DNA from 4 places in the Virgibacillus tibetensis genome. Region 4 is predicted to be linked to each of the others. Evidence: riboswitches for the same ligand, from Rfam matches in the RefSeq annotation. Region 4 holds a riboswitch; each other region holds the start of a gene.
The links. A riboswitch is a leader RNA that binds a small molecule or an ion and turns the genes downstream of it on or off. The one in region 4 is predicted to bind thiamine pyrophosphate.
Positions count from the first base shown of each region.

Region 1 (3,179 bases), on a different contig from region 4:
ACTCGTATTCTGTAGGGCAGGCTTCCAATAAGTTAAGCAACCCCGACCGGGAAGTTCGCAAGCATGTTTTTGAACAATTAGATAAAGCTTGGAAAGAAAAGGCTGATTTATTTGGACAAACTTTAAATCATTTGGCAGGCTTTCGTCTCCAAACCTATAAACACAGAAACTGGGCTGATGTTTTAAAAGAACCTTTAACCATTAACCGTATGCAGAAAGAAACATTAGACGCTATGTGGAAGGCGATAACGAATAATAAACATCATTTTGTAAAATTTCTTGAAAAGAAGGCTGAAATATTAGGATTGGAGAAACTGAGCATGTACGATGTTGGTGCTCCTGTGACTAAATCTGTTAAAAAGTCCAGTTATACAGAGGGAGCAAGCTTTATTGTTGAGCAATTTCGGGAGTTTAGTCCGAAAATGGCTGACTTTGCTCAGATGGCGTTTGATAAACGCTGGATAGAAGCGGAAGACCGTTCTGGTAAGCGTCCAGGTGGATTCTGTACTAGTTTTCCGGATAGTGAACAAACACGTATTTTCATGACGTACTCTGGAACTACCTCTAATATTGCAACACTTGCACACGAATTAGGGCATGCTTATCATCAGCATGTAATGAATGATGTTAATGGATTAAACCAGCGGTATGCAATGAACGTTGCTGAGACAGCTTCTACATTTGCAGAAATGATTGTTGCTGATGCTTCTGTGAAAGGTGCACAAAATAAAAAAGAGAAACAGGCATTACTAGAAGACAAAATTCAACGCAGCGTTGCCTTCTTTATGAATATACATGCCCGTTTTATTTTTGAAAACAATTTTTATGAAGAACGAAGAGAAGGTTTAGTTTCCGTGAATCGATTAAACGAGTTGATGATCGAAGCACAAAAAGAGGCATATGGTGATGCGCTTGAAGAGTACGATCAAAACTTCTGGGCGTCTAAGCTTCACTTCCATATTACAGGTGTGCCGTTTTATAATTTCCCTTACACATTTGGTTATCTTTTCAGCTTGGGTATCTATGCGCATGCAAAGGAGAAGGGTGGAAGCTTTGAAGAATCATATATTGAGTTGCTTAGGGATACTGGACGGATGAATGTGGAAGAATTGGCAAGAAAGCACTTAAACGTAGATTTAACAACTACTGATTTTTGGGAGTCTGCCATCCAGTTATGTGTAAAGGACGTAGAGGAATTCCTCTCACTCTAGTAAGGAATGTTATGTAAAATTGTAAATATATGATTGATACGGTATACTATAAGTAACGAAAAAAGCAATATAATAGAAGCCTTCAGGGGGAGCCATTTGGCTGAGAGTGAACAAATTTGTTCTTACCCTTTGAACCTGTTAGTTAATACTAGCGTAGGGATGGTGGCTTTTTTGATGGAATAAAAGCAATGTGAGCGGATTCCCCATCAGGAAGTCTTCCCCTTGGCATTGCTTTTTTTGTGCAAAAAATAGAACTTAGCTTTAAAAAGGGGAGAGAGTTTAGATGAAATCAAAGCGTACATTGTTTTTAATTGAGGTAGCAATTTTTACAGCATTGGCTTTATTGTTGGATATTCTTCCGTTGTCCTTCAAAATTTGGGCACAGGGTGGATCCATATCTTTTGCAATGATTCCGATTTTTATCATAGCATTTCGCTGGGGAATTAAAGGCGGTTTGCTTGCAGGGTTTTTATGGGGGGTATTGCAGGTTGCTACAGGTACTGCATATATCCTGCACCCATTACAAGGGTTTATTGATTATGCTATTGCGTTTACCGTATTAGGGTTCGCTGGTATCTTTGCAAAACAAATCCAACAAGCAGTTAAAGAAAAGAGTACTAAGGTATACCTTACGTATATCGCACTCGGCGTGCTTCTAGGGTCAGTATTACGTTTTATTGCACACTATTTTGCTGGCATCGTATTTTTTGGATCGGCAATTGAAGGGCAGCCAGTCTGGTTGTACTCGTTAGTATATAATGGTTCTTATATGTTACCATCCTTTATTTTATGTACCGTGCTTGTATTCTTTTTATTCCACAAGCAGCCTAAAACATTATTAAACGCGTCTTAAAAGATTACTAGTCCGCTCACATTAAGGTAACCTCTTCATATAAAAGAGGTTACCTTTTCATTTGGTTCATTCCCTCACGTTTTGCTGCAATTATTATAAAATCATAAAACGATGTAAAATGAAAAGGACAACCTATGCGCATTAGGTTGTCCACTTTTATTTAAAGTAAATAGCTATTTACGGCTTCATTATTTGTCACAATTAACAGCACTTTACCTTCATCCATATCTTCTTCATAATTTTCTGCTTCCGCTTTGGAGAACCCCATTTCTTCCAGCTTCGTGCGTAGTTCATCGCCTTTTTTACTGAATAGTGTTCCTACCGCATTGCCAAAGTCCATTTCTTTGATTCCGATGGTATTCGTGTCCGCACTTCCAGCTATGCGTTTTGTTCGATCCTCATCATGTGATAAAACATACACATCTTCTTTGTTTACACCCTTATCCTTTAAAAGGCTTATATCTGTCTTAAGTTGTTCATCATTTGAATACGTCTTAATAAATGGTTTCAAGTAGTATCTCCTCCTCTTAAGTTGTTCAATTATTATATTCCCAGGTGAAAAAGAATTAAACATGTAAACCGGACTTGAACTTAGCTTGGTAGCGCTAAGCTTGTGTTATGCATAGGCTATAGGACTATTCATCAGGAAAGGAAGAGGTATACATGGATCTAACAATTTCTCATTGGTTGTATGGTTTATTCACACTGCTAATTATAGGTACCATGGTTTTCCGTAAGGGGGTTGTGTTACCAACCTTACTTGGAACATTTGTCATAGCTTGGGTATACAAGGGGAGTTTAATTGATGGATTTACAGCCATTTTTAATGCGAATTTAGTAGCTGCGCAAGAGCTTTTCAGTATTTTTTTAATCATTACCTTCATGTTGGCCCTACTGCATTCGTTACGTGATTTGGGTGCTGATCAGAGAATGATCAGGCCAATCCAGAAAATGATGATAAATGGTCATGTTTCATTCTTTGTTCTCGTAGGTGTGACTTTTGTTATATCTTTATTCTTCTGGCCGACACCCGCAGTACCACTCATATGTGCGTTATTAGTACCTGCTGCTGTACGTTCAGGCTTACCAGTTATGACCGCTGCGGTTGCCATAGC
Region 1 is NZ_JARZFX010000011.1:15,776-18,954, reverse strand. It holds gene QGM71_RS16705 (M3 family oligoendopeptidase) at 1-1,211, shown strand, start outside; TPP riboswitch at 1,287-1,388, shown strand; gene thiT (energy-coupled thiamine transporter ThiT) at 1,495-2,064, shown strand; gene QGM71_RS16695 (general stress protein) at 2,225-2,575, opposite strand; gene QGM71_RS16690 (hypothetical protein) at 2,728-3,179, shown strand, end outside.
Region 1: it holds a riboswitch for thiamine pyrophosphate, as region 4 does, so the genes downstream of both, thiT (energy-coupled thiamine transporter ThiT) here and tenA (thiaminase II) in region 4, are expected to answer to the same signal.

Region 2 (3,179 bases), on a different contig from region 4:
GGGTGGTAATCGCGGTGGATAAAACATTCTGAATGACAGGGCACGGGCCTTTTACAATATCGATTGCTTTTCTCCATGCACCTGGAACGCTTGACCAAGTTGGCACTTCCACTGTCGAAATATCATTATATGTAAAATACGTCCAAGAAAACTCCTTTGCTTTGCATCAACTTCGTGTATCTTCTCAAGAGCTTCTGCTAAACCATTCAGCCATTTCCCCATATGTTGAGGGATTAATTCCACTTACCCTTCAAGCATCGTCATTAAAACCGCCAGCATCCCGCAACGTCGACCACTCTCATCAAACGCGATTATTTCAGCTGTAGCTACTTCCACCCGAGAAGCCAAACGCAGAATTTCCGCTTCATGTAGAGCAAGATCTAGTTCCTACATTAGCCATTCCTTGTTATCAAATTGACGAATAACGACATCTTTTATTTGCCCCCCTATTTGAATGGAATTGTGATGCAATGTGGACGATGTGCTACCTTTCAGTTTATTAATCTCAATCATTTTAACATCGGCATCCACTTTCTTTAAAATCCAATCTACCGTATTCGGGGGCAAACCGCCGACGGTCTTGACGAATTAAAGGCGATATTTTTACCAACTAATTATCGTACGAAGATGATTCATTACTGGGTCATCTTTTTTAAATTTAAAAAACATATTGAAAACCGTTGATTAAATTCATTAAAACACCTTGAATATGTTATAAAACATGAAACAATATTATCGTTTGCCGGCAGCCAAGAGGTCAGCAGTTCGAGCCCGCTATGCTCCATTGATACATTTAAGGATAGTAAGACACAACATCAATGCCTACTATCCTTTTTATTTTGTCTGTTTTACACAAAATCTATTAAGTACGGTGTAGCTTGTTATTGACGTAACTCCGCTTACGGAAATACACATCGCCCAAAGGGGTGATCGCTGGACAAACCGGGGTGAACGCGGGATAAAGTGGAGCGATCGCTGAATGAATGCAGGGCAGCATTTATGCCAAAAAGGTCGTAACGCGCACGTATGAGATTGGACGGTTTTGACGCTTCTCCCCCGTTGGAGTCTCCGTGTATTTCCTCCACTTGTGTTATGCTTTGTTGACTAACGATTGAATTACAGAATTGGATTGAGAAATGAGCTAATTCTAAAGATAAGCGAAGGAAGAATTAAACCTCAAGTAAGGAAAGGAGTTGGCGGCATGCCCGCAAATAAAAGTATAGAAGTTGAAGAATTTTTGAATGGCTTACCTGAGCATATTAGAGAAATCACAGTAACATTGCGCAACCTCATCTTTGATACATCAGAAAATATAGTGGAAGAAATGAAATGGAACAAACCCTGCTACATAGAAAATGGATTAGTTTGTTACCTCCAAACTGCCAAAGGTCATGTTAATCTGGGGTTTTACTTCGGTGCAAGCCTAGAGGATAAAGATGAATTACTTGAGGGAACGGGTAAGAAGATGCGCCACATCAGAGTTACTTCACTTGAGGAAATTCAGCCTGCCAAATATCAGGCACTTATTAAAGAAGCAATCAGACTGAAGACTTGATTGAAAATCTTCAGAGTCTACCTCCACCGACTACAATGATTCTTGATCTCCAAGGATACTTATTGCTCGTGACTCGTGACAAACATATTTATCTTTGATATGATTTAAGTACCAAAATTTCATAGTAAAATTACTACTAGGGGTGCCCAATAAATCGTGGGCTGAGAGGAAAGCGCGTTTAAGCTTCCGACTCTTATGGACCTGATCTGGATAATACCAGCGGAGGGAAGTAGCAGACGATAAGTCTAATCTATTTCAGCTTATTTTAAGCCAGGTCTTCTTGTGATGAGATCTGGCTTTTTTGGTGCACTTTTTTAGAGGAGGAATTGGATGAATCGAACACAGTTAATAACGACCATGTCCGTATTTGTAGCAATTGGAACACTGGGGGCACAACTACTTTGGTTTCCAGCTGGGATTGCCAAGGCTTATCCTGTACAACATGCAGTCAACGTCATGGCGGCCGTGATGCTTGGTCCAGGGCCTGCTGTAATTATTGCATTTATGATTGGTTTACTTCGTAACATGCTTGGTCTTGGTACCCTATTGGCATTTCCAGGTGGTATGGTTGGTGCTCTCTTAGCTGGATATCTTTATCGTCATTTTAAAAAGAAGATATGGGCTGTCGCTGGAGAAGCAATTGGATCAGGAATCATTGGGGCTCTCTTTGCAGTACCTTTTGCAAAAATTCTGATGGGTACTTCTGCAGGTGCATTATTCTTCATGCCATCTTTTCTTGTAAGTAGTATTACCGGTGCATTTATCGGTTGGTTCATTGTATCCCGCGTTAAACAAAAGAATGTATTACAAAACATATAACCAGGAAACTACTGGGGGAACTATCCCTGCTGAGATAAGGTGTTAATCCTTAGTCCCTTGGAAGCTGATCTGGATAATTCCAGCACAGGAAAGTAGTCGGAGGAAACATCAACAAACCCTCTATTTAATCTACTTTCACTCCTGTTAGTTCCGAAACTATATAAGGAGGCTATTTCTATGACATTTACAAATCAATCAGGAAAAAGCATTGCATGTTCACTTACAATAGCTGGTACTGACCCTAGTGGTGGTGCTGGAATTCAAGCAGACTTAAAAACGTTTCAAGAATTAAAAAGCTACGGCATGTCAGTACTAACATCCGTTGTTGCCCAGAATACAACTGGGGTTCAAGGGGTGCATCATCTACCCGTTGAAATGATCGAACAGCAGCTGGAATCTGTCCTTTCAGATATGCCAGTCCATGCATTCAAGACAGGTATGATTGCTAATACAGATATGATGAAAGTAATCAGTAAAAAAATTTCGAGCCTGGATGTACCCTATGTGATGGATCCAGTAATGGTGGCAACGAGTGGAGACCCGTTAATTTCAGAAAATGCACGTGATTTTTTGAGGGATAATCTTTTACCACTAACAGCTTTAGTCACCCCGAATATCCCCGAGGCAGAATTTATTACGGGAGAAAAGATAGAGACAGTTGATGATATGAAGCAGGCAGCTGTACAAATTGTAGAACAGTTTAATGCAGGAGCGGCACTTGTCAAAGGAGGACATATGGAGGGTGATGCTGTAGATTTTCTATATGATGGGTCTGAACTGCATACCTTCTCTGCTAAACGAATAG
Region 2 is NZ_JARZFX010000014.1:34,413-37,591, forward strand. It holds gene QGM71_RS21895 (phosphotransferase) at 1-77, opposite strand, end outside; gene QGM71_RS18130 (DUF1801 domain-containing protein) at 1,202-1,555, shown strand; TPP riboswitch at 1,684-1,800, shown strand; gene thiW (energy coupling factor transporter S component ThiW) at 1,886-2,374, shown strand; gene thiD (bifunctional hydroxymethylpyrimidine kinase/phosphomethylpyrimidine kinase) at 2,552-3,179, shown strand, end outside.
Region 2: it holds a riboswitch for thiamine pyrophosphate, as region 4 does, so the genes downstream of both, thiW (energy coupling factor transporter S component ThiW) here and tenA (thiaminase II) in region 4, are expected to answer to the same signal.

Region 3 (3,179 bases), on a different contig from region 4:
TTTTCGGGGTCAATTTCTTTATTAATTTCGCCCGCTTGTTGCCCATCAACAATTATCTGCTGAGTCATTCCAAACATAACATCAAACCGGTCTTTCAACACCTTTTGCATTTCCGGTGATTCCTTAGAATATAACCAAAATTCGATATGAACACGCATCATCTTTTTCTTATCCAGGTTGTATGGAATATCTGTATTAATCCAGTATTTTAGTTTCTCCAGCGGACTCTTAATGTCATTTAGTCTGATTTGCAGTCTTTCCATTGCAACCGTTCTTTGTTGTTGTAGAAGATTAATAAAGATTTCCTCTTTACTATTAAAATAATTATAAACGGATCCCTTGCTCAGTTTCGAGTAGCTTACAATATCATCTACAGTAGATGCATAATATCCCTTTGCAGAAAAGCACTCCAACGCAGCTTGAAGTAAAGTTATTCTTCTTTCTTCCTTCGCCTCATCTGAAATTCTTGGAGCCATTCTACACACCTACTTTAGATAAATTTAAAACTGACTGAATAGTTTATATAAATTGTATCTCATTTTGACACAATTAGCAAGTGAATTGTTCCCTCTACTTTTTGGCTCTTTTCATATAGTTTGTTGCTATTTATATAAAGTACGACGTAGCTAGTTACTGTCATAGCTAACCGTTCAGAAAATACACTTCGGTTAAAGGGGTGAACACGGGATAAAGCTGAACAAGCGCGGAATAAAGTAAGCCGAACGCTGGAATAAGTGGAACGATCGCTGAATAAAGGCAGGCGCAGCGGTCATGCCAAAACGGTCGAATCGTACACGTGCCAGATTGGGCGTTTTTGACGCCTCCCCCCCGAGTCTCCGTGTAATTCCTCCACATGTATTGTGCTTTGTTATAACATTAACTATTGCCTTAGTAAATATTCGCTATAGGTATGTTAAATCCAATAAATGACTTTACATTATATTTACACATGTTAAGATAGATTTAGAAAACTGCATAGTAACTTTAGCACTGGGGGAGCTGTAAATACGGCTGAGAAGAACTGTTTTGTTCTGACCCTTTGAACCCGAACTGGATAATACTAGCGTGGGGAAGTGCGGTCGACGTGTATATGTCTTACGTTTATTAATTATTGACAAAGCATACAACCAGACTGCATTCCCCAGGGATGCAGTCTTTTTTATTGCCATTATAGAGGAGGAGATTTTTGTATGATTAAACAAGCTTGTACAAAAAGTGATATTGCGGGGGTTAGTTTTTCTATATACCCTATGAGTGACAATTTTGTCGATATTATTAAGGATTCGTTAGAAGAAGTTGATACATCCAAGGTTCATTTAAAAACAGATGACGTGACAACGACAGTACGTGGGAAGCTTGTCCATATTTTTGATGTAACAAAAGCTATTTTTATGTATGCAGCTAACACAGGAGAGCATGTAGCATTTCAAGCAACATACTCTTTAGGTTGTCCTGGTGATTCAACAGGAGATGCATATATGGCTGAGGATGAAAATCCACAAAACATGGAGAAAATTAAAGATATCAAGCAATTTGCTGGTTCTAAATTTTCCCTCTACCCTTTAGGTGGTGGTGATTATATGGATGTAATTTATGAACAGATCGATGCAATGAAAAAGCATGTCACCGTCTCCCCATCCCATTATTCTACTCGACTGGATGGGGAGGCAGTTGCAATATTCAATGGGTTGGAACAGGTTTTTAAAGCAACTGTTGAGGGTGGATCGAGTCATACTGTTATGACTGTTTCCATATCAGCTAATAGTCCTTCACACAAAGGAGTAAATTAATTTGAGTACTTGGCGCTTCAAAGAAATTGTTGTAATGGCAGCATTATCTGTCGTTTTTGCAGTAGTTTATTTAGCCTTTTTCCCTGTTGGAAAGGTCCTCGTCGGCTTTTTTGGACCAATAGGCTATGACCTTATTTTCGGTATATGGTTTATTGTTTCGATTATTGTAGCTTATATCATTAGAAAGCCTGGTGCTGCATTCTTATCTGAAACAATTGCAGCTATGGTGGAAGTATTAATCGGAAGTACTGCTGGCCCCATGTTAATTGTAGCCGGAATGGTACAAGGGATTGGTGCCGAAGCTGCTTTTGCTGCTACACGCTGGAAGAATTATTCCACCTGGGTTCTAATGGCAGCAGGTGTCGGCTCTGCGGTAACCAGTTTTATTTATGGCTATTTTATGAGTGGTTACGTTGCATTATCTACTGGGTATGTAATAGCGATGTTTATTACACGCGTTATTAGTGGTGCTTTAATCGCAGGTTTATTAGGTAAGGCCTTAAGTGATGGGTTAGCTAAAACCGGTGTACTGTCCAGTTTCGCATTAGGAAAAGAATATAGAAAGAAGAATGCAGCATGACACCCTTTTTAAAAATCGAGCAGCTTAGTTTACGATTTGAAACCCATCTCAATGAAGACACACTATCGAACATAAGCTTCGAGATGGAACACGGGGAGAGCATATTACTTCTTGGACCAAGTGGTTGTGGTAAAAGCACATTGACATCCTGTTTAAATGGACTTTATCCGCGTGAATTGGATGGAGAGATGAATGGACTTGTTTTTATTAATGGTAAAAAGACTACTGACTATAACCCTGGTGAACTAAGTCAATCTGTTGGGGTGGTTTTTCAGGACCCTGAAACGCAATTTTGTATGCAAACTGTTGAAGATGAAGTAGCTTTTGGCCTGGAGAATATACGTATTCCCAATGAACTGATGGAGGATAAAGTGGATGAATCTTTAATGCTAGTAGATATGCTTCCATATAAAAAACTTCCAATAGCTACTTTGTCTGGCGGACAGAAGCAAAAACTTGCACTAGCTTGTATTCTTGCGTTGGAACCATCCTTACTCATTTTAGATGAACCAACCGCTAATTTGGATCCCGTTGCTACAAAAGATTTAATTCTAACTATTCAACGTTTAAAAAAGAAAACCAATTGTGCCCTTTTAATTATTGAGCATCAATTAGATGGCTGGACAGAATTAACTGAGAGATGTGTACTGCTGAACAGCCGAGGAGAGGTTTTTTACGATGGATCCTTGCGAAAAGCAATTAAAGATAAGTTTCATGAACTTGAATCGGAAGGTATTTGGATCCCTAAAGTAACACAGTATCTAATAAACCATTTAGACGACGGGTTAGCAACTGTACCACTTACGTTA
Region 3 is NZ_JARZFX010000007.1:15,993-19,171, reverse strand. It holds gene QGM71_RS13690 (TetR/AcrR family transcriptional regulator) at 1-476, opposite strand, end outside; TPP riboswitch at 983-1,089, shown strand; gene QGM71_RS13685 (YkoF family thiamine/hydroxymethylpyrimidine-binding protein) at 1,191-1,790, shown strand; gene QGM71_RS13680 (ECF transporter S component) at 1,792-2,370, shown strand; gene QGM71_RS13675 (ABC transporter ATP-binding protein) at 2,367-3,179, shown strand, end outside.
Region 3: it holds a riboswitch for thiamine pyrophosphate, as region 4 does, so the genes downstream of both, QGM71_RS13685 (YkoF family thiamine/hydroxymethylpyrimidine-binding protein) here and tenA (thiaminase II) in region 4, are expected to answer to the same signal.

Region 4 (3,179 bases):
TGAAGTCCCACCGGAAATTGCTAGATCTGAGTGTGAAGAAATACCCGTATCTATGATTGCTATATTAACCCCACTTCCAGTAAAGCCATCCTCCCAAGCAAATGTACTGCCGATTAATTGGACATTCCATTCTTCCGTTTCTGTTAATTCCCTTGATTCAGAGATTTCCTCTATATATTGAGTATGATTTGATAATGTAACGGAAACATTATTTTCTATGTACGCAACATTGTCGTTTTGTTCCAATTCAGGCAAATTGTTTTGATCTATAGTTACAGCTATTGCTGATAAATTACTAAACTGATAGTCTACTTCACTGCTTTTTTCAATAATCAACGCTTTACCACGTTCATTTTCATAACCAATAATTACTTCAATCTCATTACTGCTCATTCCGTGAATGCTTACAGGATGGTATGAAATGATAAGTAGTGCAGACAACAGCAAAAAGACGGTGCGATATAACTTTGACAATTCTCTAACCCCCTTTATATCTATACTATTACTAGATTTTAACAGTTTGGTGATAGTTTGTCTGTACTTTCTGCTAAAATTTGCTGCTATTTGTCAGACTTGATTTTTCCTTCTCAAAATAGATGGCTCACTCTATAACTTATATAAAACCAACTTTGATAACTGTTACGTATAATCTCTTTTTTTCAAACTCATATATTATATTGAGTGATTTGAATAATTTATGGGACGAAAAAGAAACATTTCGAGATTCTTGTCATTTTAAATTTTCTACTGTACTATTTAATTTAATGTTACAAAGGAGGTTATTATAATGGTCAAAAAAGTGCATGTCCTGGACCACCCATTAATTCAACATAAATTAACCATTATTCGAGATAAAAATACCGGACCAAAGGAATTCCGTGAGTTAGTAGATGAGATATCTACTTTAATGGCCTATGAACTGACCCGAAATCTGGCGCTGCAAGTAGTAACAATTGAAACACCAATTAAAAAAATGAATGCAAAGAAATTATCTGGCAAGAAAATTGGAATTGTACCAATCATGCGCGCAGGATTGGGCATGGTTAATGGTATTACAAGAATGATCCCGGTCGCTAAAGTAGGCCATATAGGTTTATACCGCGACCCTGAAACATTAAAAGCAATTGAATACTACGTTAAACTGCCAACAGACATACAAGGACGGGAGCTAATCGTCGTTGATCCAATGCTGGCAACTGGCGGTTCCGCCTCAGCAGCTATCCAGGCGTTGAAAGACAGAGGTGCAGTAAATATTAAATTCTTATGTCTTATTGCCGTACAAGAGGGAATCGATGCGATACATAAAGACCATCCGGAAGTAGACATATTCACCGCATCCATAGATCAGGGATTAAATGACAAAAGCTATATCATCCCCGGCTTTGGCGATGCAGGCGACCGCCTGTTTGGCACAAAATAATTAAAAAGGGCAGCTAACTGGCTGTCCTTTTTGTTATGTCTGCAACAATAGTTGACTTTAGTTTTACATGTGATAGGCTGAATATATAATTTCATAAATCGTTTCCGCTAGGGGAGCCTTGTTTAAGGCTGAGACTTATGACCCTTAGAACCTGATCTGGTTAGCACCAGCGGAGGGAAGTGGAAAGTCACTTAACTATTCAACCAATCTGTCCTTTTTAAGGGATAGTTTCATAGGGATTCCTTTAAGTGCTTCTCTTTCCTCCTCTATCAGTCGGAAACAAACTAAGAGGAGGAATTTTTGTATGCTATTTACAGAAACATTAAGAGAGGCTACAAGAAACAGCTGGGAACAAAGCCTAAATCATCCTTTTGTTACAGGTATTGCAAATGGAGATTTACCATTGGAAACTTTTAAGTATTATATTTTACAGGATATCTACTATTTAAATCATTTTGGAAAGGTACATGCGTTGGCGGCTGCACAGGCCGATGACTTCCGGATCACTGCTATGCTTGCTGATAAAGCAAAACATACTGCAGAGGCAGAACTAACTGTTCATAAAGAACATGCAGCTATCCTGAATATTACAGATAAAGAACTGAATCAGTTTAAACCAGCGCCGACAGCATATGCTTATACTTCTCATTTATACCGTGCGGCCCTATCAGGCAGCCTCGGTCAGACAATTGCTGCACTGCTTCCTTGCTATTGGCTCTATGCCGATATTGGAAAGACCTATCAGAACGTAAAACCATCTGAAGCAATCTATCAAAATTGGATTAACACCTACGCCAGTGAATGGTTCCATGCATCCACCCAGGATCAGATCGACTTGCTGAATCGAATAGCTGAAGATGCGAATGAAAAAGAGAAAGAAAAAATGAAAGAACAGTTCGTAATTGCTAAAGAGTATGAGCTTGCGTTCTGGGAGATGGCCTACACGAAAGAAGTTTGGATGTCAGAACGAAAAAATAGTTCTTCAGCTTCTAAAAAATAAATTGTGAAATCTGGCGCTGTACCGAGCAAAGCTTGGTGCAGCGTTTTTATGTGCACAGTTTTCACTATGTCAATTTTATTTATTACTCGCCCCTCCCTAAGTAATTTCTACGTTTAATCCAGCAAACCATTCGTCAAAATATATCCATACCAGAAAGTGGCTGCTATTAACACTATTGGCATGCTGTTAATGTCAGATTTCTGTCATAACTTTGTTACTATATTGCGAATAATGTAGTATACCAATTCTGTATTTTTAGTATCATGGTATGATTTAACTGTGCTACATACACCTTTACAGCTCATTGTGAATTATTACACAATGAATCAAACAACAAATAAGAAACATAGTTAAGGAGCTGGTTTACATGATTATGAATTTTATCAGAAGCAATAAAGCAGTTGCTGGTATTTTGGCTCTATTAAGAATATATATTGGGTTTAGATGGATGACAGCTGGATTTGGAAAGTTGACCAGTGGGGGATTTGATGCGGGTGGATTTATCAAGGTAGCAACCGAGAGTTCGGCGGTGCCCGGCTGGTGGGCAGTATTTTTGGAAACTGTAGCATTACCCTACCAGGGATTCTTTTCAATTATGGTTACGTGGGGTGAATTATTAGTGGGTATCGCCCTTATTCTGGGCATTTTCACCAACTTTGCAGCTCTCATGGGGATCACCATGAACCTCTCCTTCCTATTCAGCGGGTCTGGCATAATTGACGCGCAAATGGCAACAATGTCTGTATTTCTTGTGATAGC
Region 4 is NZ_JARZFX010000002.1:374,725-377,903, forward strand. It holds gene QGM71_RS06605 (S8 family serine peptidase) at 1-474, opposite strand, end outside; gene upp (uracil phosphoribosyltransferase) at 788-1,420, shown strand; TPP riboswitch at 1,520-1,615, shown strand; gene tenA (thiaminase II) at 1,725-2,420, shown strand; gene QGM71_RS06620 (DoxX family protein) at 2,788-3,179, shown strand, end outside.